Regions from separate parts of the Mesorhizobium sp. M4B.F.Ca.ET.017.02.2.1 genome, predicted to be linked through region 2. Evidence: predicted binding sites of a transcription regulator. Region 2 holds the regulator's gene; each other region holds the start of a gene.
What was found. Region 2 encodes PhoB, which activates phosphate uptake and scavenging genes when phosphate is short. Its sites were predicted from a motif close to TGTCATNNANCTGTCAT; they were not measured.

Region 1 (7,755 bases), on a different contig from region 2:
CCGCATTGCCGCTTCGGCTTCCAGTCTTCCTGCGTGCAGCGCGAGTTCATGTCGGGCGCGCAAGCGCCTTACGCCCGCGTGGCGCTGGCCGACGGCACGCTGGTGGCTACCGCGGAGGTTCCACCGGCCGAACTGGTGCCTGACCTCTTGGCCGTCTCGGACGTGCTCGGCACCGGCTGGTATGCGGCCGACGCGGCCGAGGTGCGGCAAGGATCGACCGTGGTCGTGGTCGGTGACGGCGCCGTCGGCCTGATGGGCGTTCTTGCCGCGAGGGAGATGGGCGCGGAGCGCATCATCGCCATGAGCCGCCACGCAAGCCGCCAGAGACTCGCCCGCGAGTTCGGCGCAACCGACATCGTGGCCGAGCGCGGCGAGGACGGCGTGGCGCGCATCAAGGACCTTACCAGGGGCGTCGGCGCCGACTCGGTGCTGGAATGCGTCGGCACGGCCGAATCCTTCGACCAGGCGTTGGCCGTCTCGCGACCCGGCGGCACCATCGGCTATGTCGGCGTGCCGCATGACGTTTCCCTGGACGGACAGCGCCTGTTCTTCGGCCAGAAGCGCATGCTCGGCGGCCCGGCGCCGGTCCGCCGCTTCCTGCCCGACCTGATGGACCGCGTGCTCAAGGGCAGGATCAAGCCCGGCAAGGTCTTCGACCTGCTGCTGCCGCTGGCGGAAGTCGCCGAAGGCTACCGCGCCATGGACGAGCGCCGCGCGATCAAGGTGATGCTTTCCGTTTAGCCGGCTTCAGTTGCCGGGAAGCACGGTCCACAGCTTGGCGGCAAAACCGCGCTTGTCGAGCTGCCACGGATTGCCGGTGACCTCCGCCTTGCCGTTCCGGCATTTGTACGAATAGACGGCGTCGTGGCCGGTCGCGAAGGCCGGCACGACGTCGTCATTCGGGTTGGCCTTGCAGAATTCATCCGCGCCGGGATTGTCGCGCGAGGCGTTCATCCTGGCGCAAGGCAGGTTGGCGCCGACGAAGCAGACCAGCACTTTGCCGTTCATGCAGCGATAGCTGGCCTGTGCCTGCAATTCGGACTCCTGCGGCGCGGCTTTGGCGTCCGGAAACAGCTTTTTGAACGCTTTGGCCGTGCCGTCGTAAAGGTCGTGCGAATAGGGGCGGATCGTGTCGTCGTTCTTCACCTGGCGGCACAATTCTCGGAGGTTCGTGGTCGTGGCTGCCGCCGCGCCACTTGGGGCGGCGACCCACCAGGCGAAGGTCGACAGCAGCACAGAAGCGAAGCCGATCGCCGAAAAGCGCAATGCCCGCATTTTGACGTCCTCAGCAAACTGCGCGGCGACTGCCGCGCGAACGAAATCTTAATGTAAATCAAGCGTAATCCCGACAATTAAAATTATGCGTATGTGTTGGGGTTGCGCATGCCGGAATATTCTTCCTTCATCCGGTCGATCCGGGTCCGTTATCTCTCGGGATTGCTGATTTTCGCGCTGGCCTCCACCGCGGTCATGTTCGCGCTCAACCGGGTCAATTCTTTCCGTCACAACGTGGACGCGCTGAGCAGCAATCTGGTCATTTTCGGCCGCGATCTGCGCAACGCCACCAATTTCGCCGAGACCACCGGCACCGCCTGGCGCGCCGAGACGCGCGATGGGCTGGTGGCGTCGGCGCGCGGCCATTCCGAGCGGCTCTCCGGCGAGATCGAGGCCTTGACCGCCCAGCTAGCCGCCATCAGACCGCGCCTGTCGAAGAGCACCCTCAACGACCTCGATTCCACGTCCGTCAACGGCGACCTGTTCTGGTCGGCACGCGACATGGTGCGCAACTTCAATCTGATGTCGGTGGCGCAGAAGGTCGATGAATGGAGCTACCGCGAGATCCGCAACCAGAACGACCTGTTTGCCCAGCCGATGCTGGTTCGCGTCCGCACCGCTATGGACAATGAGCGCCATCTGGCCGACGCCGCCAGCGACAGGCTGCTTCTGTGGGCGAGCGGGCTGTTGTTCGCCGTGCTCGCCATCGTCGCCTTCTGGGTCTTCAGGCCGATGGAAAAGGCGATCCGCCGCGCCTTCGCCGAGACCGCCGCCTCGCTGTTCAAGGCCGAGGCGGCCGACCGCGCCAAGTCGGAATTCCTGGCCAATATGAGCCACGAGATCCGCACGCCGATGAACGGCGTGCTCGGCATGGCCGAGCTTCTGGCCAAGACCGAACTGACGACGCGCCAGAAGACCTTCACCGACGTCATCGTCAAGTCCGGCAACGCGCTGCTCACCATCATCAACGACATCCTCGACTTCTCCAAGATCAATGCCGGGCAGATGATGCTCGACCCGGCGCCCTTCCGCCTGGCGGAAGCGGTCGAGGATGTGGCCACGCTGGTGTCGGCGCGGGTCGCCGAGAAGAACATCGAGCTCATCGTCCGTGTCGATCCGCGCCTGCCGTCCTTCGTCGTCGGCGATGCCGGGCGCTTCCGCCAGATCGTCACCAACCTGGTCGGCAACGCGGTGAAGTTCACCGAGAAGGGCCACGTGCTGGTCGATGTCGGCGGCGAGGTGACGGACGGCGTCGTCCAGCTCAAGGTGCGCGTCGAGGACACTGGCATCGGCATTCCGGCCGAGAAGCTGCAGAACGTGTTCGAGAAGTTCGCGCAGGTCGACGGCTCCTCGACGCGCCGTCATGAGGGCACCGGCCTCGGCCTGGCGATCGCCGCCCGCCTTGTCGACCTGATGGGCGGCAAGATCGGCGTCGAGAGCGAGATCGGCCGCGGCTCGGTGTTCTGGTTCGCCGTGCCGCTGCCGGCGCACAGCCAGGACTCGCGCGACGAGATCGTGCCGGTCGACGTCACCGGCGCCCGCGTGCTGGTCATCGACGACAACCCGGTCAACCGCGAGATTCTGCTGGAGCAGTTGCGAAGCTGGAGCTTCGACTGCGCCGCCGCCGAAAGCGGCGCCGTCGGCCTTGCCTTCCTCGATCGCGCCAGCCAGCTCGGCGCCGCCGTAGACTGCATCATCCTCGACTATCAGATGCCGGGCATGAACGGCGCCGACGTCGCCAAGGCGATTGCCGCCGACAGCCGCATGTCCGCAATCCCGGTGGTCATCCTGACCTCGGTCGACCAGGTCGATTTCGGCAAGATGGTCATCGATTTCGGAATCGCCGCGCATCTGACCAAGCCGGCGCGCTCGGCCGTCCTGCTCGGCACCGTCATCTCGGTCATCCAGAAGGCGCGCTCGCAGGTCGGCAAGGCACGCTTCGTCCGCGAGGCGGTCGCCCCGCAGGCAGCGCCCGCACCCGCCTTCACCGTCATCCGCGGTCCGGCCATGCCGGCGCCCGCCGCACCGGAACCGGCTACCGCCGCGAACGGCCCGATCGACATCCTGATCGCCGAGGACAATGACGTGAACCAGCTGGTCTTCGGCCAGATCCTCAACGGTCTCGGCCTAAGCTACCGCATCGCCGGCAATGGCCGCACGGCCGTCGAGATGTACAAGGCGCTGCGGCCGAGGCTGATCCTGATGGATGTCTCCATGCCCGAGATGAACGGCTACGAGGCGACCGGCGCCATCCGCCAGATCGAACGGCAGAGCGGCAACCACACGCCGATCATCGGCGTCACCGCGCACGCGCTGAAGGGCGACCGCGAAAAGTGCATCGAGGCCGGCATGGACGACTATCTGCCGAAGCCGATCTCGCCCGACCGCCTCGGCAGCAAGATCGGCACCTGGCTCAGCGAGACGGTGGCGGTGAAGACGGCGTGAGGCTAGGACCTGATTGCGACCAACAACCTACCGCCGAGTTCCTTCGCGCCCCCCTCTGGCCTGCCGGCCATCTCCCCCACGGGTGGAGAGATTAGCTGTCATCACGGCTTTCGCCAATCTTCAGCGTTGAGGGACGAACGCAATCAACGAAGCGGCTAATCTCCCCCCTCGTGGGGGAGATGTCCGGCAGGACAGAGGGGGGCGCTGTCCCGCCGACCTCTCCAAATCCTTGCCCTACCTTACCGATTGCGCACCACCAGGCAGGCGCCGCCGACGCCGTGCAGTTTCTGGCAGATGCCATTCGCCTCGCCCCGGCTGTCGGCGCCGATCCGCACCGCGTAGATGCCGCGCCGGCCGATCGGCGTACGCACCCGGCTTACCACCGGATCATGATTGGAAAGCAGCGCCGGGAAACGGCTCCTGACCCTCAGCCATTGGCCGACCGCGGCGCTGCGGCGGAAATTGCTGGCCACCTGCACGCCCCAGGGCTTGACGTTGATCGAGGCCATGGCAACGGTCTGCGACATGATCACCGGCAGCTTGCGGCAGGCGGCGGCAAAGCTTGCCTTGGCATCGAGCGGCTCGATCTTGCCGGCATAGGAACTATCCGAGAATTTGTCGACCGCCTCGCCCATGACATCGAAGACATAGCTCTCGGTCTCCATCGGCAGGAAGCCGCCGGAGCCGAGCCAGCGCGACACCCGGTTCTCGCCGGCATTGTAGGCGGCGGCGGCAAGGCCAAGATTGCCGTAGCTGACCTTCATCTCGGCAAGGTATTTCGCCGAGGCGGGGATCGCCTGCTCGATGTCGAAGGGGTTGGCCAGTCCCCGCATCTTGGCCGTGCCCGGCATGAACTGGGCAATGCCCTCGGCGCCGACGGGGCTCACCGCATTGGGATCGAAGCGGCTTTCCTTCCAGATCAGCCGGGCGAAGAAGTCCTTGGGCAGGCCGTTGCCGACGGCATGCGCCTCGATCAGATTGCAGACCTTGCCGATGAGTCGCTGCTTGGCCGACGGCGGCGGATCGGCTTGAGCGATGGTCACCCAGCCTGCCCCGCACAACAGGATCAGCGTCGCCCTGAGGAAACGCCGCATCGGATCTACTCTGCCGCTGCCTTGCCGCGTCCGTAGCGCTGCTCGATATAGTCGGCGACCATCTTCTCGAAATCCTGGGCGATCGACGGGCCGCGCAAGGTCGCCGCCTTCTTGCCGTCGACGAATACCGGCGCCGTCGGCGTCTCGCCGGTGCCGGGCAGCGAAATGCCGATATCGGCATGCTTGGATTCGCCCGGACCGTTGACGATGCAGCCCATCACCGCGACCTTGAGGTTTTCCACGCCGGGATACTTTTCGCGCCACACCGGCATGTTCTTGCGCAGGTCGGCCTGGATGTTCTGCGCCAGTTCCTGGAATACGGTGGACGTCGTGCGGCCGCAGCCGGGGCAGGCCGCGACGATCGGCACGAACTGGCGAAAGCCCATCGTCTGCAGCAGTTCCTGCGACACCTGCACCTCGCGGGTGCGGTCGCCGTTCGGCTCCGGCGTCAGCGAGATGCGGATGGTGTCGCCGATGCCTTGCTGCAGAAGGATGCCCATGGCGGCGGACGAGGCAACGATGCCCTTGGTGCCCATGCCGGCCTCGGTCAGGCCGAGATGCAGCGCATGGTTGGAGCGGGTGGCAAGCTCGGCGTAGACGGCGATCAGGTCCTGCACGCCGCTGACCTTGGCCGACAGGATGATCTTGTCGCGGCCAAGGCCGATCTCCTCGGCCATTTCGGCCGACAGGATCGCCGACTGCACGATCGCCTCGCGCGTCACCTCCTGCGCGGTCAGCGGAAAGCCCCGGGCCTGGTTCTCGTCCATCAGTCGCGTCAGCAGCTGCTGGTCGAGCGAGCCCCAGTTGACGCCGATGCGCACCGGCTTGTCGTATTTGATCGCCATCTCGACGATCGCAGCGAACTGCCGGTCCTTCTTGTCCTTGAAGCCGACATTGCCGGGGTTGATGCGGTATTTGGCCAGCGCCTCGGCACAGGCCGGATGATCGGCGAGCAGCTTGTGGCCGATATAGTGGAAATCGCCGACCAGCGGCACATTGATGCCGAGCCGCGCCAGCCGGTCGCGGATGGCCGGCACGGCGGCGGCGCTTTCATCGCGATCGACGGTGATGCGCACGATCTCGGAGCCGGCGCGGTGCAGCGCCGCGACCTGGGCGACGGTCTGGTCGATGTCGGCGGTGTCGGTGTTGGTCATCGACTGCACGACGACCGGCGCGCCGCCACCGACGACCACGCCGCCGACGGAAACGCCGACCGATGTCCGGCGCGGGAAGGGAGAGGAAAAATATCCGGTCATGCCGGCTGCCTTTTGCTCAGAGCAGTATGCTCAAGGGTCCGGGCATGAGGTGGAGGAGCAAAGATGGCTTGTCAATGGCAACGGCCGAGCGGAAGCCGCAAATTGGCGGGGCGGCGATGCGACCGTTGCGCACCGCGGCGGCCGGCTGCCGGCCACCCGCATGCCAGAGATGAATGGCGAGAACGGTCCGACATATGGCGCCCGAGGCACGCGATCCGCATGCCTTAAGCCGTGGGAACCTTTATCGGGATAAAGAAGGAAACATCTCCGGCGACAGGCTGCCACCGGAGAGATGATCGCACCAAAGGCGGCGCGGCTTTGTTAAAGGAGCGTCAGTGCGTCGTCGGTTTCGCCTTCAGCTTTTCAATCTCGTCCTTGATTGCCAGCTTGCGCCGCTTGAGATTCACGATTTCGAGGTCGTCGACCGACGGATGGTTCATCGCATCGGTGATCTCGCGCTCGATGTCACCGTGTTTCCGCTGCAACTCATCAAGATGGGATGCAAGAGACATGATTGGTTCTCCCTTTCATGATTTTCCTCGATTGCAGCCGCCAAAATGCGCCCACCGCCAGTCCGCATCTGTGACAGCACGATGACACTCTGCCACCAACCGATCTCGATGTCGAATGCCGCGTGGTAGCATTCCACGACAATGTGAAATGTGATATGAGCGGCCCGCCGGTTGCAAAATCCCACCGGCCCCGCCCAATCAGGCCCATCTCTTGGGCGCCGCAGACGTGCAGACGGTAGAGAATGTCCGAACAGGAACAGGCCGAGATCCGGCTCGAATTTTCCCGCCTGAAGCAGGAACACGCCGATTTCGACGCCGCCATCAATGCGATGATCGCCACCGGCTGCGACCCCCTGCAGATTCAGCGCATGAAGAAGAAGAAACTCTTCCTCAAGGACCGGCTGATGGCGCTGGAAGACCGCATCATCCCCGACATCATCGCCTGACGCGCGGCCGGGCGTCCCGGCCCGATCGGCTCACGCCGCGATCGACAGCCGTGCCGCGCGCTCGCGCAGCAGAGCGATGAGTTCGGCTGTCCGCTCCTCGGATGTGTCTATCGGAACGACAAGGCACATCGTTGCCTCGACCTTGCCCGGCGCCGAAAATACCGGCGCTGCCAGGCACTTGGTGTAGGCGTCGACGAGCCCGGAGGTCACGCAATAGCCGGTGGCCCGCGCCTTGCCGATGTCGTCGATGAAATCGTCGAGCTTGAGCTTGCGGCCATCCGGCAGGATGAGGTCGGCCTCGGATACCATGGCTTCGATCCGGTCCCGGTCGAAGCCCGCAAGCAGCAGCCTGCCGGAAGCGGTCCAGGGGAGCGGTATCTGCAGGCCGGTGGCCGAGCTGATGCGGAACGGCCTCGTGCCGGGACTGGAATGGATGATCGTGTAGCGGCCGCTCTGCAGCATGCACAATTCGGATGTCTCGCCCGTCTCGTGCGAAAGCGTGTCGACCTCCTGCCGCCCGCGCCGCAGCATGTCGTTGCCGCGCATATAGGCCATTCCATAGAGGTAGAGCTTCTTGCCGAAATAGACCCGGTTGCCGTCGCCGGTCAGCTCCAGCAGCCCGGCGTCGACCAGCTCGCGCACCAGCGTGTAGGTCGTCGATCGCGGCGCGTTCACCCCCTTGGCCAGCTCGCCTATGCCGATCGCGCGCTGGGTGGCGTGCAGGAAG
Region 2 (7,755 bases):
TTGCAGTGGCGCGATCCCGAGCGGTACCGCGACGACTTCATTGCCATCCTGCTCTCGCACGGCATCGGCATGGGGCTGGTGCTGAAGGGAGAGCTGTTCACCGGCACCCATTCCTCCGGCGGCGAATTCGGCCACATGATCCACCGGCCGGGCGGCGCGCTCTGCCGCTGCGGCCGGCGCGGCTGCGTCGAGGCCTATGCCGGCAACTATGCGATCTGGCGCAATGCCAAGCAGATGGGCGAGGACGCCGAGCCGGTCGATGTCAGCGACGCCGACATGCGCTCGCTCGCCGCCAGGGCGCGCGCCGGCGACGGCCCGGAGCGCCAGGCCTACCGCAAGGCCGGCGAGGCGCTCGGCTTCGGCCTCGGCAGCCTGTTCGCGCTGATCGATCCAGCTCCCGTCGCCATGGTCGGCGTCAGCGCCGCCGCCTTCGATCTGATCGAGCCGGCGCTGCGCGAGGCGATCGCCCAGACCGCCGGCGGCCAGCATTCGAAGTCGATCTCCTTCGACACCGAGCCGAACGAATTGCCGCTCATCCGCGAAGGCTGCGCCATGCGCGCACTGACCTTCGTCGACCAGGAGATTTTCGCGCCGGGCGTGCAGGTGAAAGGCGGCGCCACCGGGAAGAACGTGGCCTGAGCGTCAATCTTCCCTGATCGCGTAGCCCGCGCCCCGGATGGTGCGGATGACGTCAGGCATGCGGCCATTGTTGACCGCCTTGCGCAGGCGGCCGACATGCACGTCGACCGTGCGCTCGTCGATGTAGATCGTCTCGCCCCAGACATTGTCGAGCAGCTGGCTGCGCGAGAACACCCGGCCGGGATGCCGCATCATGAATTCGAGCAGGCGGAACTCGGTCGGTCCGAGCCGGATTTCGCTCTTCTTGCGGTACACCCGGTGCGACTCGCGATCGAGCACGATGTCGCCGACCTTCAGCATGCTGGACAGGACTTCCGGCTTGGCGCGGCGCAGCAGCGCCTTGACGCGCGCCATGAACTCCGGCGTCGAGAACGGCTTGACCAGATAGTCGTCGGCGCCGGTGGAGAGGCCGCGCACCCGGTCGCTTTCCTCGCCGCGCGCCGTCAGCATGATGATCGGCAGCCGCTCGGTCTCCGGCCGCATCCTGAGGCGCCGGCAGAGCTCGATGCCGGAAACCGCCGGCACCATCCAGTCGAGCACCAGGAGGTCGGGCACGTTTTCCTGCAGCCGGATTTCGGCCTCGTCGCCGCGTGTCACCACCTCGACCTGGTAGCCTTCCGATTCAAGATTGTAGCGGAGCAGCACCCCCAGCGGCTCCTCGTCCTCCACCACCATGATGCGTGGCGCGATCATCGGCCCGTCACCCTTCTTCTCAGGCCGGCGCCGACATCGCCGTCTCGTCCAGCTTCGGACGATTGGCGGGCAGTTGCTGGCCGGTCAGCACGTAGTAGGCGTTCTCGGCGATGTTGGTGACATGGTCGCCGATGCGCTCCAGATTCTTGGCGCAGAACAACAGATGCGTGCAAGCGGTGATGTTGCGCGGATCTTCCATCATGTAGGTCAAAAGTTCGCGGAACACCGAGGTGTATTTAACGTCGATGCGCTCGTCGTCGTTGCGGAGCTTGGCAAGCGCCGCGGCATCAGCGGCGGCATACTCCTCGATGACCCCCTGCACCTGGATCAGCACCAGCTGCGCCATGCCGTCGATGGAATGCGAAAGGTCGCGCGGCGTGACGCTGAGACCGACGGTGCCGACGCGCTTGGCGATGTTCTTGGCGAGGTCGCCGATGCGTTCGAGGTCGCCCGCCATGCGGATCGAGCCGACCACGGCGCGCAGATCGTTGGCCATCGGCTGCCGCTTGGCGATCAGTGTGATGGCGCGGTCGTCGAGTTCGCGCTGGCGCGCGTCCATGATGGCGTCGTCGGACACCACGCGCTGCGCCAGGGCGTTGTCGGAATTGAGCAGCGCCCGCGTCGAGCCGGCGACCATCGAGCGGGCGAGATCGCCCATGTCGGAGATCAGCTTGCTGATGGCGCCGAGATCCTCGTCGAAAGACGCAACCGTATGATGTTCACCCATGATCCTGTCCTCGTGCTTGGAAATCAGCCGAACCGGCCGGTGATGTAGTCCTGGGTGCGCTTGTCGTCGGGGTTGGTGAACATCTTGTCGGTGGCGCCCTCCTCGACCAGGTAGCCGAGGTGGAACATCGCCGTGCGCTGCGACACGCGCGCCGCCTGCTGCATCGAATGGGTGACGATGACGATCGTGTAGTTCTGGCGCAGCTCGTCGATCAGCTCCTCGACGCGGGCGGTGGCGATCGGGTCAAGCGCCGAGCACGGCTCGTCCATCAGGATCACCTCCGGCGAGACGGCGATGGCGCGGGCGATGCACAGGCGCTGCTGCTGGCCGCCGGATAGGCCGGTGCCGGGCTCGTGCAGGCGGTCCTTCACCTCGTTCCAGATCGCCGCCTTCTTCAGGCTGGATTCGACGATCTGGTCCATGTCGGCCTTGCGCTTGGCCAGCCCATGGATGCGCGGGCCGTAGGCGACATTCTCGTAGATCGACTTCGGGAACGGGTTCGGCTTCTGGAACACCATGCCGACCCGGGCCCTGAGCTCGACGACGTCGATGCTCTTGTCGTAGATGTCCTCCTGGTCCAGCGTGATCTTGCCGGTCACCCGCGCCGAATCGATGGTGTCGTTCATGCGGTTGAGGCAGCGCAGGAAGGTCGACTTGCCGCAGCCCGAAGGACCGATCAACGCCGTCACCTGGTTGAGGCGGACGTCGAGATTGACGTCGAACAGCGCCTGCTTCTCGCCATAGAACACGCCGACCTTGTCGCCGCGCATCTTGATCACTTCGTTCGACTTGGCGTTCATTTTGTCGCCCACTGCGTTTTCAAGAGACTGTTCGGTCATGATGTTCATACCAGATGCCTTCTTTTACCAGCGCCGTTCGAAGCGGCGCCTGAGCACGATCGCCGTGATGTTCATGGCCATGAGGAAGACGAGCAGGATGATGATCGCGCCCGACATGCGCTCGACGAAGGCGCGCTCTGCCTCGTTGGCCCACATGTAGATCTGCACCGGCAGCGCTGTCGCCGGATCGAATGGCGTCTTTGGATAGTCGGCGACGAAGGCGACCATGCCGATCAGGAGCAGCGGCGCGGTCTCGCCGAGTGCGCGCGCCAGGCCGATGATGGTGCCGGTGAGGATGCCGGGGGCGGCAAGCGGCAGGATGTGCTGGAACACCATCTGCATCTTGGAGGCGCCGAGACCGAGCGCCGCCGAGCGGATCGACGGCGGCACTGCGGCAAGCGCCGCGCGGGTGGCGATGATGATCGTCGGCAGCGTCATCAGCGTCAGCACCAGGCCGCCGACAAAGGCGGCCGAGCGCGGCATGCCGAGGAAATTGATGAACACGGCAAGGCCGAGCAGGCCGAAGACGATCGACGGTACCGCCGCCAGATTGTTGATGTTGACTTCGATCAGGTCGGTGAAGCGGTTCTTCTTGGCGAATTCCTCCAGGTAGATGGAGGCGGCGACGCCGATCGGCAGCGCCAGAAGCAGCACGATCACCATCATGTAGAAGGAGCCGATGATGGCCACGCCCATGCCCGACGTTTCCGGACGGCTGGAGGCGCCATAGGTGAACAGGCCCTTGTTGAAATGCTCGGCCATGGTGCCGTCGCCCTTGAGCTGGTTCATCCAGGCGATCTGCTGGTCCGAGACCTTGCGGCGCGCTTCCTCGACGTTGAGGTCGATCTGGCCCTTGAAGGCGGAATCGAGATTGGCCGCGGCGAGGATGTCGACGTTGCGCGTGGTGCCGATGACCGACGGATCGGCGACGACGATGTCGCGCAATTGCACGCGCGCGCCCTCCGACAGGAAGCCCTTCAGCTTCAGCGCCATCGGCTTGTTGGCGGGATCGATGCCGAGCTTGGCCATCAGCGCCTTGTCGGCCAGCTTGGGATAGTTCGCCTTGATCAGCACGTCCGGATCGGTGGCGCGCTTGTTGGAAGGATCGATGATCTTCTCGTCGAAATTGATCGGCAGCGTCACCGTCGTCTGCCAGAAGGCGGTGTAGCCCTTCGAGACGATGGTGATCAGCATGATGGCGAGGAAGGCGAGGCCAACCGAGATCGCCAGCACGCCATAGATGCGGAACCGGCGTTCGGCGGCGTAGCGGGCCTTGAGGCCGATGTCGCGGCGCGCAGGAGCCGCGGCCCGGACCATCGTATCCAGCGGGATATCGGTCATTCGTACTGCTCCCGGTATTTGCGCACGATGTAGAGGGCGACGATGTTCATCACCAGCGTCAGCGCGAACAGCGTAATGCCGAGCGCGAAGGCGACCAGCGTCTGCGGCGAATTGAATTCGAGGTCGCCGGTCAGCTGGTTGACGATCTTGACGGTGATGGTGGTCATCGCCTCGAACGGATTGGCGGTGAGATTGGCGGCGACGCCGGCCGCGAGCACCACGATCATGGTTTCGCCGATGGCGCGCGAGGCGGTCAGCAGGATGGCGCCGACGATACCGGGCAGCGCGGCCGGCAGGATCACCCGCTTGATCGTCTCCGAGCGCGTCGCGCCGAGGCCGAGCGAGCCGTCGCGCATGGCGCGCGGCACCGCGGTGATGATGTCGTCCGACAGGGAGGATACGACCGGGATCAGCATGACGCCCATGACCAGGCCGGCGGTGAAGATGCTCTGGCCCTGGATGAAGGGCGAACCGCCCGTCAGCGCCGCCGAGAGATCGCGCAGGAACGGCCCCAGCGTGACGACGGCGAAAATGCCGTAGACGATGGTCGGGATGCCGGCCAGCAGCTCGAGCGCGGGCTTCACCACCGAGCGCACCTTGGGCGAGGCGTATTCGGCCATGTAGACGGCCGACATCAAACCGACCGGAACCGCCACCAGCAGGGCGACGAAGGCGATGTAGAGCGTGCCGGACAGGAGCGGGATCAGGCCGAACTGGCCCTGGCTGCCGCCCGAGCCGGCCGCGGCGAAGCGCGGATCCCAGACGGTGCCGAAGAAGAAGCTCGCCGGCGAAACGCTGTCGAAGAACTGGATCGTCTGGAACAGCATCGAAAGCACGATGCCGACCGTGGTCAGGATGGCGATGGTTGAGGCCGCCAGCAGCCCCCACAGCATCAGCCGCTCGACATTGTTCCTGGCGCGCGCTCGCGGCGCGACTTGCCGGAGCGCGTAAAAGGCGCCGGCGATCGACAGCACGAGCGTGACGACGGCGCCGACCAGGCCGAGCCGGTCCTGCACCGCATTCGCCTCGACGGCGATCGGGATCATGTAGTCCTGGGTGTCCGTCGCCAGCGCCACGCCCTTGGCGGCGAGCAGCGGCTGCAATTCGGCGAAACTGGCGGGAAGCTGGGTGTTTGCATCGAGCTGGCGCAGCCCCTTGGCGAGGCTCTTCACCAGGCTGACATCGAGCGCCTCGCTGGCGACCGCGCTGTCGGCGGTGCGCTCGGGCAAGGCGGCGTGGATGTGGCGCTCGAGATAGACGGAGGAACCGATGTTCCAGACGGCAAGCAGCAGGAGGGCCGGCAGCACGGCGAGCAGGAAGGCCCACCAGCCGTGATAATGGGCGCGCGAATGCGGCTTCACCGAACCATTGTCCTGCGCCACGGCCCGTTGGCGGCCAATGAAGAATGCGACCACGCCGATGGCGGCGACTATGGCAAGTACGAGCATGGACGACATGAACCCACCCCAGGGGAAATCCCTCGTTCGAGCATGATCTTGTCCGGTCCCATTTCGGGATCACGCTCCGGTCGCCACCGCCACTGCGGCGGGCGAAGAGGCCGGGGCGCAGGTAATCCCGCGCCCCGGCCCTAAGCTTGATTACATGGTCTTTCCGGCGGCGAAGGCGTCGCGCTGCGACTGACGCTCGGCGTCGGGAGCCGAAACCAGGCCGTATTCGGCAAGCGGGCTTTCCGGGCCGATCATCTGGTCGTCGAGGAAGAATTCGACATATTCCTTCAGGCCCGGAACGACGCCGAGATGCGCCTTCTTGACGTAGAAGAACAGCGGGCGCGAAACCGGATACTTGCCGCTGGCGATGGTCTCGGTCGAAGGCACGACGTCTTCAACGCTGGCGACCTTCAGCTTGTCGGCATTGTTCTCGTAGAAGGCGAGGCCGAACACGCCGACGCCGGTCTTGTTGGAGTCGATGCGGGCGAGCGTCTCGGTGTAGTCGCCGTCGATGTCGACAGCCTTGCCGTCCTTGCGGATGGCGATGCAGGTCTTGCCGATTTCCTTGTCGTCGCTGATGCCGGTGGCCTTGATGGCAGCCTTGTCGCAGCCGGCGTCGAGAAGCTTGGTCTCGAACACTTCGCGCGTGCCGTGCTTCTCACCCGGGATGTAGGCGGCGATGTCCCAGTCGGGCAGCTTCGGGTTGACCTGGCTCCACTTGGTGTTCGGATTGTCGACCAGCTTGCCGTCGACAACGAGCTTGGCGGCCAGCGCCTTGTAGATGTCGGCGGGAACCAGCGCCCAGTCCGGGCCCTTGATGTCGGTTGCGAAGACGATGCCGTCATAGCCGATGCGGACTTCCTGGATATCCTTCACGCCGGCGTCGGCGCAGGACTTGATCTCGTCCTTCTTGATCGGGCGCGAGGAGTTGGCGATGTCGATGGTGTCTTCGCCGACGCCCTTGCAGAATTCCTTGATGCCGGCGCCGCTGCCGCCGGACTCGACCACCGGGGTCTTGAACTTGGTGAAGGTCTCGCCGAACTGCTCGGCAACGATCTTGGCATAGGGAAGCACGGTCGACGACCCGGCAACCTGGATCTGGTCGCGCGCGGCGGCGAAGCCGGACGACGCGGCCAGCGCAAGCGCGGCGGCCGACGCCGTGAGGAGAAATTTGTTCATGTGGCCTGCTCCTGTTCGGAAGATGGTCTCTTCGAAAGATGGACTCTTGGCACCGCTGTCCATCGGCGCCCGGTGAGGCCAATAGCTTCCGATTATTACAGTCGCATGACAGTTTCGTGTCAGCCCGGTAACGCCTGACCGGCTCGCCGGAAACGGCTGGCAGCCAGCCCTCGGCGAGGCAACGGCGGTTTGCCGTGGGAATCAGGGACTTGCGCGATTCTGGAGGCCCGCCCTGCCCTCGGCGGCACGAGCCTCGGCCGCCGAGAAAAGAAAAGCCGGACGAGAGCGCGTTGCCCCTGGCCAGAGCGTATCATGGCCGAGCCATCGCCGAAAACAGGTCCGTTGGGGTAGAGTCGACGCTGTTTCTAGCCGGCGGTCGCTGCTCCCGCCCGTAACCGGGGGAGCGAATCCGATGCCGCCATTGTTTCGGCTCGATGCCCGGTTCGATATGGTGCGATCGCACCATATCCCCACGGCAGCCTCGGTTGTCCGGCGTGCTTCGCAAACCGGGCGCTGCGACGACACTCGCCCCGAAGCAGCGGCCTCGACAGGTTTAGCCGGCGTTTCTCTGCGCCTGGCCGTCGGCGCCGATCCAGCGCTCCAGCTTTTCGAGCAGGGCCCTCGGGCTGATGGGCTTGGGCAGATAGTCGTCCATGCCGGCCTCCAGGCAGCGCTCGCGATCGCCCTTCAGCGCATGCGCGGTGACGCCGACGATCGGCACATGCATGCCGCTCTCCTCCTCCAGCCGGCGGATGGCGGCCGTCGCCTCCAGCCCGTTCATCTCCGGCATCGACACGTCCATCAGGATCATGCGCGGTTTGAGCCTACCGTAGGCGTCGAGCGCCTTGCGGCCGTTGCCGACGATCTCGAAGCCGTAGCCGGTCTCGCC
Region 3 (7,755 bases), on a different contig from region 2:
CCTTGGCGCCGCTGTTGTCGATCGAGGTGACGTCCGGTCCGGAGAGCGCGATGCTGGCGCTGCGCGCCAGGCGCGCGAGCACTTCGCCGCGCGATTCGCGGCCGCGCGCGGCCAGCCGCTCGGCGAGGATTTCCGGCGTCGCGGTGATCTCGACCACCGCCAGATTGGCGTAACGCTCGCGCAGCGCCGGAATAACAGACCGCGAGACGTTGGCGACGGCGACATGACCGTTGGCGACCGCCCAGTCGACATCGGCGGGCAGGCCGTAGCGCAGGCCGTGGGCGTCCCAGCACAAGGCGAAGGCGCCGTCGGCCTCGGCCTCGGCGAAGGCGGCATCGGCCAGCGTATCGTGGTCCTCGCTCGCCGCGTCGCTCGGGCGGGTGATGACGCGGCGCACGAATTCGAGCCGCGTCTCGTCGGCGAAGCGGCCCTTTGCATAGCCGATCACCGTGTCCTTGCCGGCTCCGCTCGGACCGACGACGGCGACGAAGACGCCGTTGCGGATCGGAAATTTCTCGGCCGACAATTCGCGTTCGAGCAGGGCCGAGACCATCATGCGACCCGGCGCCCCTGGCGCCAGACGGTGCGCACGACCGGCACATGATCGTCGACGCGCACGCGCACCAGATCGGCGCGCCGGCCCTCCTCGATCACGCCGCGGTCACTGAGACCGACCGCCTCGGCCGGGTTCTTCGAGACCATCGCCACCGCCTGCGGCAGGGAAATGCCCTCGACCATATCGCCAAGGAAGAATGCCGACTGGATCAGGCTGAAGGGAATGTAGTCGGACGACAAGATGTCGAGCAGGCCCTCGCCGGCCAGCGTGCGGGCCGAGACGTTGCCGGAATGCGAGGCGCCGCGCATGACGTTGGGCGCACCCATCAGCACGCCGAGGCCTGCCGCCTTGGAGGCCCGCGCCGCTTCCTCGGTGGTCGGGAACTCGGCGACGCGCACGCCCTGCTCGATCGCTTCCTCGACATGGCCGGCGGTGGCGTCGTCATGGCTGGCCAGCACAATGCCGCGTTCGTGGCAGGCGGCGGAAATGAAGATGCGGTTCGGACCGGAATTCATCGCCGATTCCGCCATGCGCTTCTCGCAGAATTTCTGGAAGTCGCGATCGGAGAGCTTCAGCTTGCGCTGGTAGTAATAGGCATAGGTTTCGAGATTGACGAACTGGCGCTGTCCTGGCGCATGGTCCATCAGCGACGCCAGTTTCACCCGCTCGTCGGTCTCGAAATTGGCGAAGGCCTTCAGGCAGTCCGGTGCCGAGACCTCGCAGCGCAGATGGATGAAATGGTCGGCCCTGAGCCGCTCCTGCGCGACGCTGTCCTCAATGGCGTCGGCCAGCTTGCGGATGTCGGCGGAGGTGAGGTCGGCGTCCTCGTCCATGCCTACGCGCAAGGCATCGAGCACGGTGGTGATGCCGGCGGTTGCCACCTGCGCGTCATGGGCAAGCACGGCGGCAATCGGGTTCCAGCGGACCTTCGGGCGCGGCGCGTAGTGACCTTCGAGATGGTCGGTGTGCAGTTCCACCAGGCCGGGGATGATGTAGTCGCCGCCCATGTCCTCGCCGGCGCGGGCAGCGCCCGGGTCGATGGCGGCGATCAAGCCGTCGCGCAGCACCAGCGAGCCCTCAACGATCTCGTCGGCAAGCACGATGCGGGCATTGGTGAGAACGGTCTCGGCGGTCATTTCAAATCGTCCTTGGTAATCAGGCAGTTTGGTCTCAAGCAGTTTGGTCTCAGGCAGTTTTCCGGGCCGGGCGGCGTCCTAGCGCGTGGTGGGACAGCACCATGAACGGGGCGCCCGGTTCGGTTTCGACGAACAGCGTCAGCGCTTCGACCGGCACCGGCCGCAGCAGCACTTCCGTGAACAGGCTGTCGATTGCTGCGCGCAGACGAGGGCTTTCCTGTGACGCAACGCGGCCGGACAGCGTCATGTGAAAGCGGAAGGTTTCGAAGACGTAGGGGTAGCCCCATTGGCAGAGATTGCGGAACTCGTCCGGCTTCAGCGAGTCGGGGCTGCGGCGCTCGATCTCGGCCTCGGTCAGCGGCGCGCGGAAACGGTCGAAGGCGAGCACGACATCGCCGGCGAAGCGGTTGAGCGCCGGCACAGGCGCTTGCGGCACCAGCGCGAAGAAGCCGTCGATCTGGCCGACGACGAGGCGCGGGATGGTAACCGGCTGGGCCGCCTCGGCGAAGCTGTCGAGCGCCGCGCGCAACGTGGCTTCGGTCTCGTTCTCAGCCAACCTGAAGGGCGCCTTCAGCGTCGCGTGAAAGCCGTAGCGGCGGGCCGAGGCGGTATGGAAGGCAACTTCGGCCGCCGACAGCTCACCCACGGCCTCGACCGGCCGGGTGGCGGCGCCGAACGGGTCGCGTCCCAGCCAATTGGCGGCGATCCGCGCCAGCGGCTCGTCCTGGCTTGGGGTGAAATAGATGGCGTAGCGCATGAGAAGTCCTCGTCAGACCGTTGCCATAGGTGATTTCCATGACGGATTGACGAAGCTTACGATGGTTTTCGATGGCAAATCGGCCAGGCAGGTCCTTAGCCGACGATTTTTCCGTGCTGGACCAATGGCTTCAGCGCAATGCAGGAGGCTCAGGCCTTCATCAGCCATTCGTGCTCGGGCGCGTTGTGGAACTTCCAGGTGCGCTTCGGCCCGGCCATGACGTTGAGATAGTAGAGATCGTAGCCATGGCAGGCGGCGCACGGGTGGTAGCCCTTCGGCACCAGCACCACGTCGCCGTCCTCGATCGCCATCGCCTCGTCCAGCTCGCGCTCGCCATTCCTGCCGGCGTCGGTATAGACGCGCTGGAAGGCAAAGCCCTGCGGCGGGTTGAGGCGGTGGTAGTAGGTTTCCTCGAGATAGGACTCGGCGGGGAGGTTGTCCCGGTCGTGCTTGTGCGGCGGATAGCTGGAGGTGTGACCGCCCGGCGTGATGACCTCGACCACCAGCAACGAGTCGGCCGGCTTGCCTTCGGGCAGGATGTTGGTGACGTAGCGCGTGTTGGTGCCCTTGCCGCGCACCTCCTGGCCGAGATCCCGCGGAGCGATGACGCGGGCCGGCAGGCCGCCGCCCAGGCCGGGAGCCGAGCAGACGGCGAGTTCCAGCTCGGTGTCGGCAGTCACCGACCAGTTGGACCCCTCAGGCACATAGACAGACCATGGCTTGCCCTCGAAGGGCGACATGCGCTCGCCGAGCAGGCCGAGATCCGTGCCGGCGGCGGACGCCTTGCCCTTGCCGGTGACGAAGACCAGGCAGACCTCGCGGTCGGCCGTTTCACCCGAAGCCGTCTCGCCCGCTTTCAGCCGATGAAGATCGAAGCCGACATAGGTCCAGCCGGCGCTTTGCGGCGTGACGTGGGCGACGCGGCCGTGGCCCCTGTCGGCCTTGACGAGCAGTTTGGACATTTTTGTCTCCTCAATCATTCCTTCGGTTCGGCCGGAGGCTTGGCCTCTTCGGCCGGCTTGTAGAGATAGAAGAACTGCCAGACGGCATAGCCGGCGAAGCCGAGCGCGATGACGCCCCAGAAAGGCGTACCGGAAGCGAACTCGATCACCGACCAGGCCAGGCAGACAGCCACCACGGCGATGCGCCGCCACAGCGGCCGGAAGAACGGGTGCTCATAGTCTTTCATCGCGCGCCAATCCCGGATTTAGCCAAAGCGCATCAGATAGACCGGGCGCCCTGACTAATCCACCGTTCAGGCCGGAAAACCCTGCGTCTCCACCGTGTAGCCGGCGGCGCTCATCACCCGCATCAGCTCCTTGTAGCCGACCTGGGCCATCCTGAGCGGAGGGTTTGGCTTCGGATCCTGCTCGGCCTCGACGACGAACCAGCCTTCATAGCCATGGTCGGCGAACCGCTGCACAATGGCGCCGAAATCCAACGACCCGTCGCCAGGCACGGTGAAGGCGCCGAGCGCCACGGCATCGAGGAAGGACTGCCTGGTGCGGTCGAGTCTGTCGATCACGCCCATGCGCACGTCCTTCACATGGACGTGGTTGATGCGCTTGTGGTGATTGTCGATGGCGCGCAGCACGTCGCCGCCGGCGAAGGCGAGATGGCCGGCGTCGAGCAGCAGCGGAATGCCTTCGCCGGAGTGGCGCATGAAGGCGTCAAGCTCCGGCTCGGTCTCGACGACCGCCGCCATGTGGTGGTGGTAGGACAGCGGCATGCCCTGCTCGGCGCACCATTCGCCGAATTCGGTCAGGCGCCTGCCATAGGCCTTCATTTCGTCGCCGGAGAGCTTCGGCTTGGTGGCGAGCGGCTTCGAACGGTCACCCTGGATGGAGCGGCCGACCTCGCCATAGACGATGCAGGGCGCGTTGACCGCCTTGAACAGGTCGATCATCGGCTGGATGCGGTCCTTATTCCTGGCCATCTCCTCGTCGACCAGCGTGCCGGAGAACCAGCCGCCGCAGAGCGTGACGTCGGCTGCCTTCAGGATCGGCAGCATTACTTTGGGATCGTCGGGAAAGCGGCGGCCCTTTTCCATGCCGGTGAAGCCGGCCGAGCGCGACTGGCGCAGACACTCCTCCAGCGACACGTCATCGCTCAATTCCACCAGATCGTCGTTCCACCACGCGATGGGGGACATGCCCAGTTTGGCTTTCAAGTCGTCACTCCAATGTCAGTTCGTTGCGAGGCGGACGCGGGCTCAGCCCTGCCGGCTGCCGACGGCTTCCTCATATTTCTTGCGCGCGGCGTTGACTTCGCGTCGCGCGGAGACTTCCGGCACGGCGACGTCCCACCAGTGGCCGCCGGCCTCGGTCGAGACCAGCGGATCGGTGTCGATGACCAGCACGGTGGTCTTGCTGTTGCCCTTGGCCCTGGCGAGCGCCGTCTCCAGCTCGGCGATCGAGGCCACCTTCTCGGCCGTCGCGCCGAGGCTTGCCGCATGGGCGGCGAAGTCGACATCGGGCATGACCTCGTGGCGGGAGTCCTTCAGGAGATTGTTGAAGTTGGCGCCGCCGGTCGCCATCTGCAGCCGGTTGATGCAGCCATAGCCACGGTTGTCGAGCAGCACGATGGTGAGTTTCAGCCCCAGCATCACCGATGTGGCGATCTCGGAATTGAGCATCAGGTAGGAGCCGTCGCCGACCATGACGACGACCTCCTGATCGGGCTTGGCCATCTTGACGCCGAGACCGCCGGCGATCTCGTAACCCATGGTCGAGAAGCCGTATTCGGCATGATAGGAGCCGGGCGCGCCGGCCTGCCAGAGCTTGTGCAATTCGCCGGGCAATCCGCCGGCGGCATGCAGCAAGGTGACGCCCGAGCCCATGGCGCGCTGCACGGCGCCGATCACCTGCGCGTCGGACGGATAGGCGGCATTGGTCGAGGCCGTGACCTTGGCGGCGGCAGCCTGCCACTCCGTCTTGCCCTTCAGCGCATTGTCGGTCCAGGCGGACGGCGCCTTCCAGCCCTTCAAGGCAGCGGACAGTTCCGCCAGCCCTTCGGCCGCGTCGGCGACCAGCGGCAGCGCCCAGTGCTTGCCGGCATCGAAACCTTGCGTGTTCAGCCCGATGATGGTGCGGCCGGCATTCTTGAACAGCGCCCATGAGCCGGTGGTGAAATCCTGCAGCCTGGTGCCGACGGCGAGCACGACATCGGCCTCCTTGGCCAGCCGGTTGGCGGCGGACGTGCCGGTGACGCCGACCGCCGCCATGTTGAGCGGATGGTCATCGGGGAGCGAAGATTTGCCGCCCTGCGTCTCGCAGACGGGAATGCCGGCGCCCTGCACCAGCTTGGCCAGTTCGCCCGAAGCCTGCGAATAGAGGACGCCGCCGCCGGCGATCACCAGCGGCCTTTTCGCGTCCTTCAGCGCCGCGACGGCGGCCGCCAGTTCGTTGCGGTCCGGACGAACCCGGCGCGGCATCCAGAGGCGCTCGGCAAACAGGCTTTCGGGATAATCATAAGCCTCGGCCTGCACGTCCTGGCAGAGCGACAGCGTGACCGGGCCGCATTCTGCCGCATCGGTCAAGACCTGCATGGCGCGGTTGAGCGCCGGGATGACCTGCTCCGGCCGCGTGATGCGGTCGAAATAGCGCGACACGGCGCGGAAGCAGTCGTTGACGCTCGCCGTACCGTCGGAAAAATCCTCGGCCTGCTGCAGCACCGGATCGGGCAAGCGGTTGGCGAACACATCGCCCGGCAAAAACAGGACAGGCAACCGGTTTACGTGTGCCAGGGCTGCCGCCGTCACCATGTTGAGCGCGCCTGGTCCGATCGAGCTGGTCGCGGCCATGAAGCGGCGGCGGAAATTGGCCTTGGCATAGGCGATCGCCGCATGCGCCATCGCCTGCTCATTATGGGCGCGGAAGGTCGGCAATTCGTCGCGCACCTGGTAGAGCGCCTCGCCGATGCCGGCGACATTGCCATGGCCGAAGATCGCCCAGACGCCGCCGAAGATGGGCACTCGTCTGCCGTCGATCTCAGTCATCTGGCGCGACAGGAAGCGGGTCACAGCCTGCGCCATGGTCAGGCGTACGGTCTTCGTCATGTCGTTTCCTCCGGCTTCCGTCTGTTATGCCGCCTTGCGGCCGCGCGCGGCAAGCCATGCCTCGGTCAGCTGCTGGAAGCGCGACGCCATGTCGGCGACCGCCTCTTCATCCGACATCCTGCCGGCCAGCCATTGTTCGGCGGCGTTGATGAAGATGGTGCGACCGACGGCGAAGCCCTTGACGACGGGCGCGTTGGCCGTCGCGGCAAAGGCCGCTTCCAGTTCGTCCTGCGGCGCCTCGAGCCCGAGCAGCACGACACCGCGGCACCATGGATCGTTCTTGACGATCACCGCCTCGATCTTCGCCCAGGCGCTTGCCGAAGCCTGCGGCTCGAGCTTCCACCAGTCGGGCTTGATGCCCAGCGCATAGAGTTCCTCCAGCGCGCGCGGGATGGTGGTGTCGTCGAGCTTGCCGTGCTTGCCGGCGATGATCTCGACGAGAAGCTCCCTGCCCACTTTCCGCGCGGCTTCGAACAGGGTCCTGAGCTTCTGCTGCTGCTCCAGCTTCAGCGCCTCGGGGTCGTCCGGATGATAGAAGCACAGGCATTTGATGCAGTGCTCGACCGGCCAGTCGATCAGCTGCGAGCCGATGTCCTGCGAGAATTCGAAGCGCAGCGGCCGCGAGCCCGGCAGTTCGACCGGACGGCCAAGCCAGGCGAAGGGATGGCGGGCGAATTCGAACATGGCGTCGCGGCCATATTTCTCGTCGAGCAGCATGCCGTAACCGGCGCGGCCGGCGGCGACCCTGGCCGCCGCCTTTACGGTCAGCACCTTGAAATCCTCGATGCGGGCGGCGTCCGCACCGGTCTTGGCGGCGACGTCCTCGAGCTGGACGCGGTGGTCGCAGGCGAGCGCCATCAGCGAGGGGATGTCGCGCCGGCGCGTCGTCGCCCAATGGATGTGATTGATCGCCTCGTCCTTGCGCAGCGCAAGGTGCTTGCTGCCGTGCTTGAGGAAATACTGCAATTCCTCGAAGGTCGGATATTCCGGCGCGCAGAGCAGGCGCGAGACGGCGAAGGCGCCGCAGGCATTGGCCCAGGTCGCCGCCGTGGCGAAGCTCTCGCCGCCGAGCCAGCCGCGCAGGAAGCCCGACATGAAGGCATCGCCGGCGCCAAGCACATTGTAGACCTCGATCGGAAAGCCCTTGCCGACAACACCGTCCTCGAGGTCGTCGCTGATCGGCCCGTCGTAGACGATGCAGCCCATGGCGCCGCGCTTGAGCACGATGGTGGCGGAGGACAGCGAGCGG

Region 1: EN738_RS09450 (YdcH family protein) is a predicted target of PhoB. The motif match lies at 6,653-6,669, and genes of this name have one in related genera.
Region 3: EN738_RS08300 (DUF1045 domain-containing protein) is a predicted target of PhoB. The motif match lies at 2,488-2,504, and genes of this name have one in related genera.

What each region holds. Positions count from the first base shown of each region.
Region 1 is NZ_RZOF01000051.1:17,477-25,231, forward strand. Features, by position in the region: gene EN738_RS09420 (zinc-dependent alcohol dehydrogenase family protein) at 1-741, shown strand, start outside; gene EN738_RS09425 (hypothetical protein) at 748-1,275, opposite strand; gene EN738_RS09430 (response regulator) at 1,384-3,720, shown strand; gene EN738_RS09440 (lytic transglycosylase domain-containing protein) at 3,960-4,814, opposite strand; gene ispG (flavodoxin-dependent (E)-4-hydroxy-3-methylbut-2-enyl-diphosphate synthase) at 4,820-6,070, opposite strand; gene EN738_RS09450 (YdcH family protein) at 6,403-6,582, opposite strand; gene EN738_RS09455 (YdcH family protein) at 6,825-7,028, shown strand; gene EN738_RS09460 (IclR family transcriptional regulator) at 7,059-7,755, opposite strand, start outside.
Region 2 is NZ_RZOF01000023.1:24,917-32,671, reverse strand. Features, by position in the region: gene EN738_RS05355 (ROK family protein) at 1-639, shown strand, start outside; gene phoB (phosphate regulon transcriptional regulator PhoB) at 643-1,332, opposite strand; gene phoU (phosphate signaling complex protein PhoU) at 1,352-2,059, opposite strand; gene pstB (phosphate ABC transporter ATP-binding protein PstB) at 2,083-2,907, opposite strand; gene pstA (phosphate ABC transporter permease PstA) at 2,923-4,239, opposite strand; gene pstC (phosphate ABC transporter permease subunit PstC) at 4,236-5,696, opposite strand; gene EN738_RS05325 (substrate-binding domain-containing protein) at 5,838-6,866, opposite strand; gene EN738_RS05320 (response regulator) at 7,420-7,755, opposite strand, start outside.
Region 3 is NZ_RZOF01000042.1:20,205-27,959, reverse strand. Features, by position in the region: gene phnN (phosphonate metabolism protein/1,5-bisphosphokinase (PRPP-forming) PhnN) at 1-556, opposite strand, end outside; gene EN738_RS08305 (alpha-D-ribose 1-methylphosphonate 5-triphosphate diphosphatase) at 553-1,692, opposite strand; gene EN738_RS08300 (DUF1045 domain-containing protein) at 1,742-2,449, opposite strand; gene iolB (5-deoxy-glucuronate isomerase) at 2,599-3,411, opposite strand; gene EN738_RS08290 (DUF3329 domain-containing protein) at 3,426-3,638, opposite strand; gene iolE (myo-inosose-2 dehydratase) at 3,705-4,619, opposite strand; gene iolD (3D-(3,5/4)-trihydroxycyclohexane-1,2-dione acylhydrolase (decyclizing)) at 4,662-6,506, opposite strand; gene iolC (5-dehydro-2-deoxygluconokinase) at 6,531-7,755, opposite strand, start outside.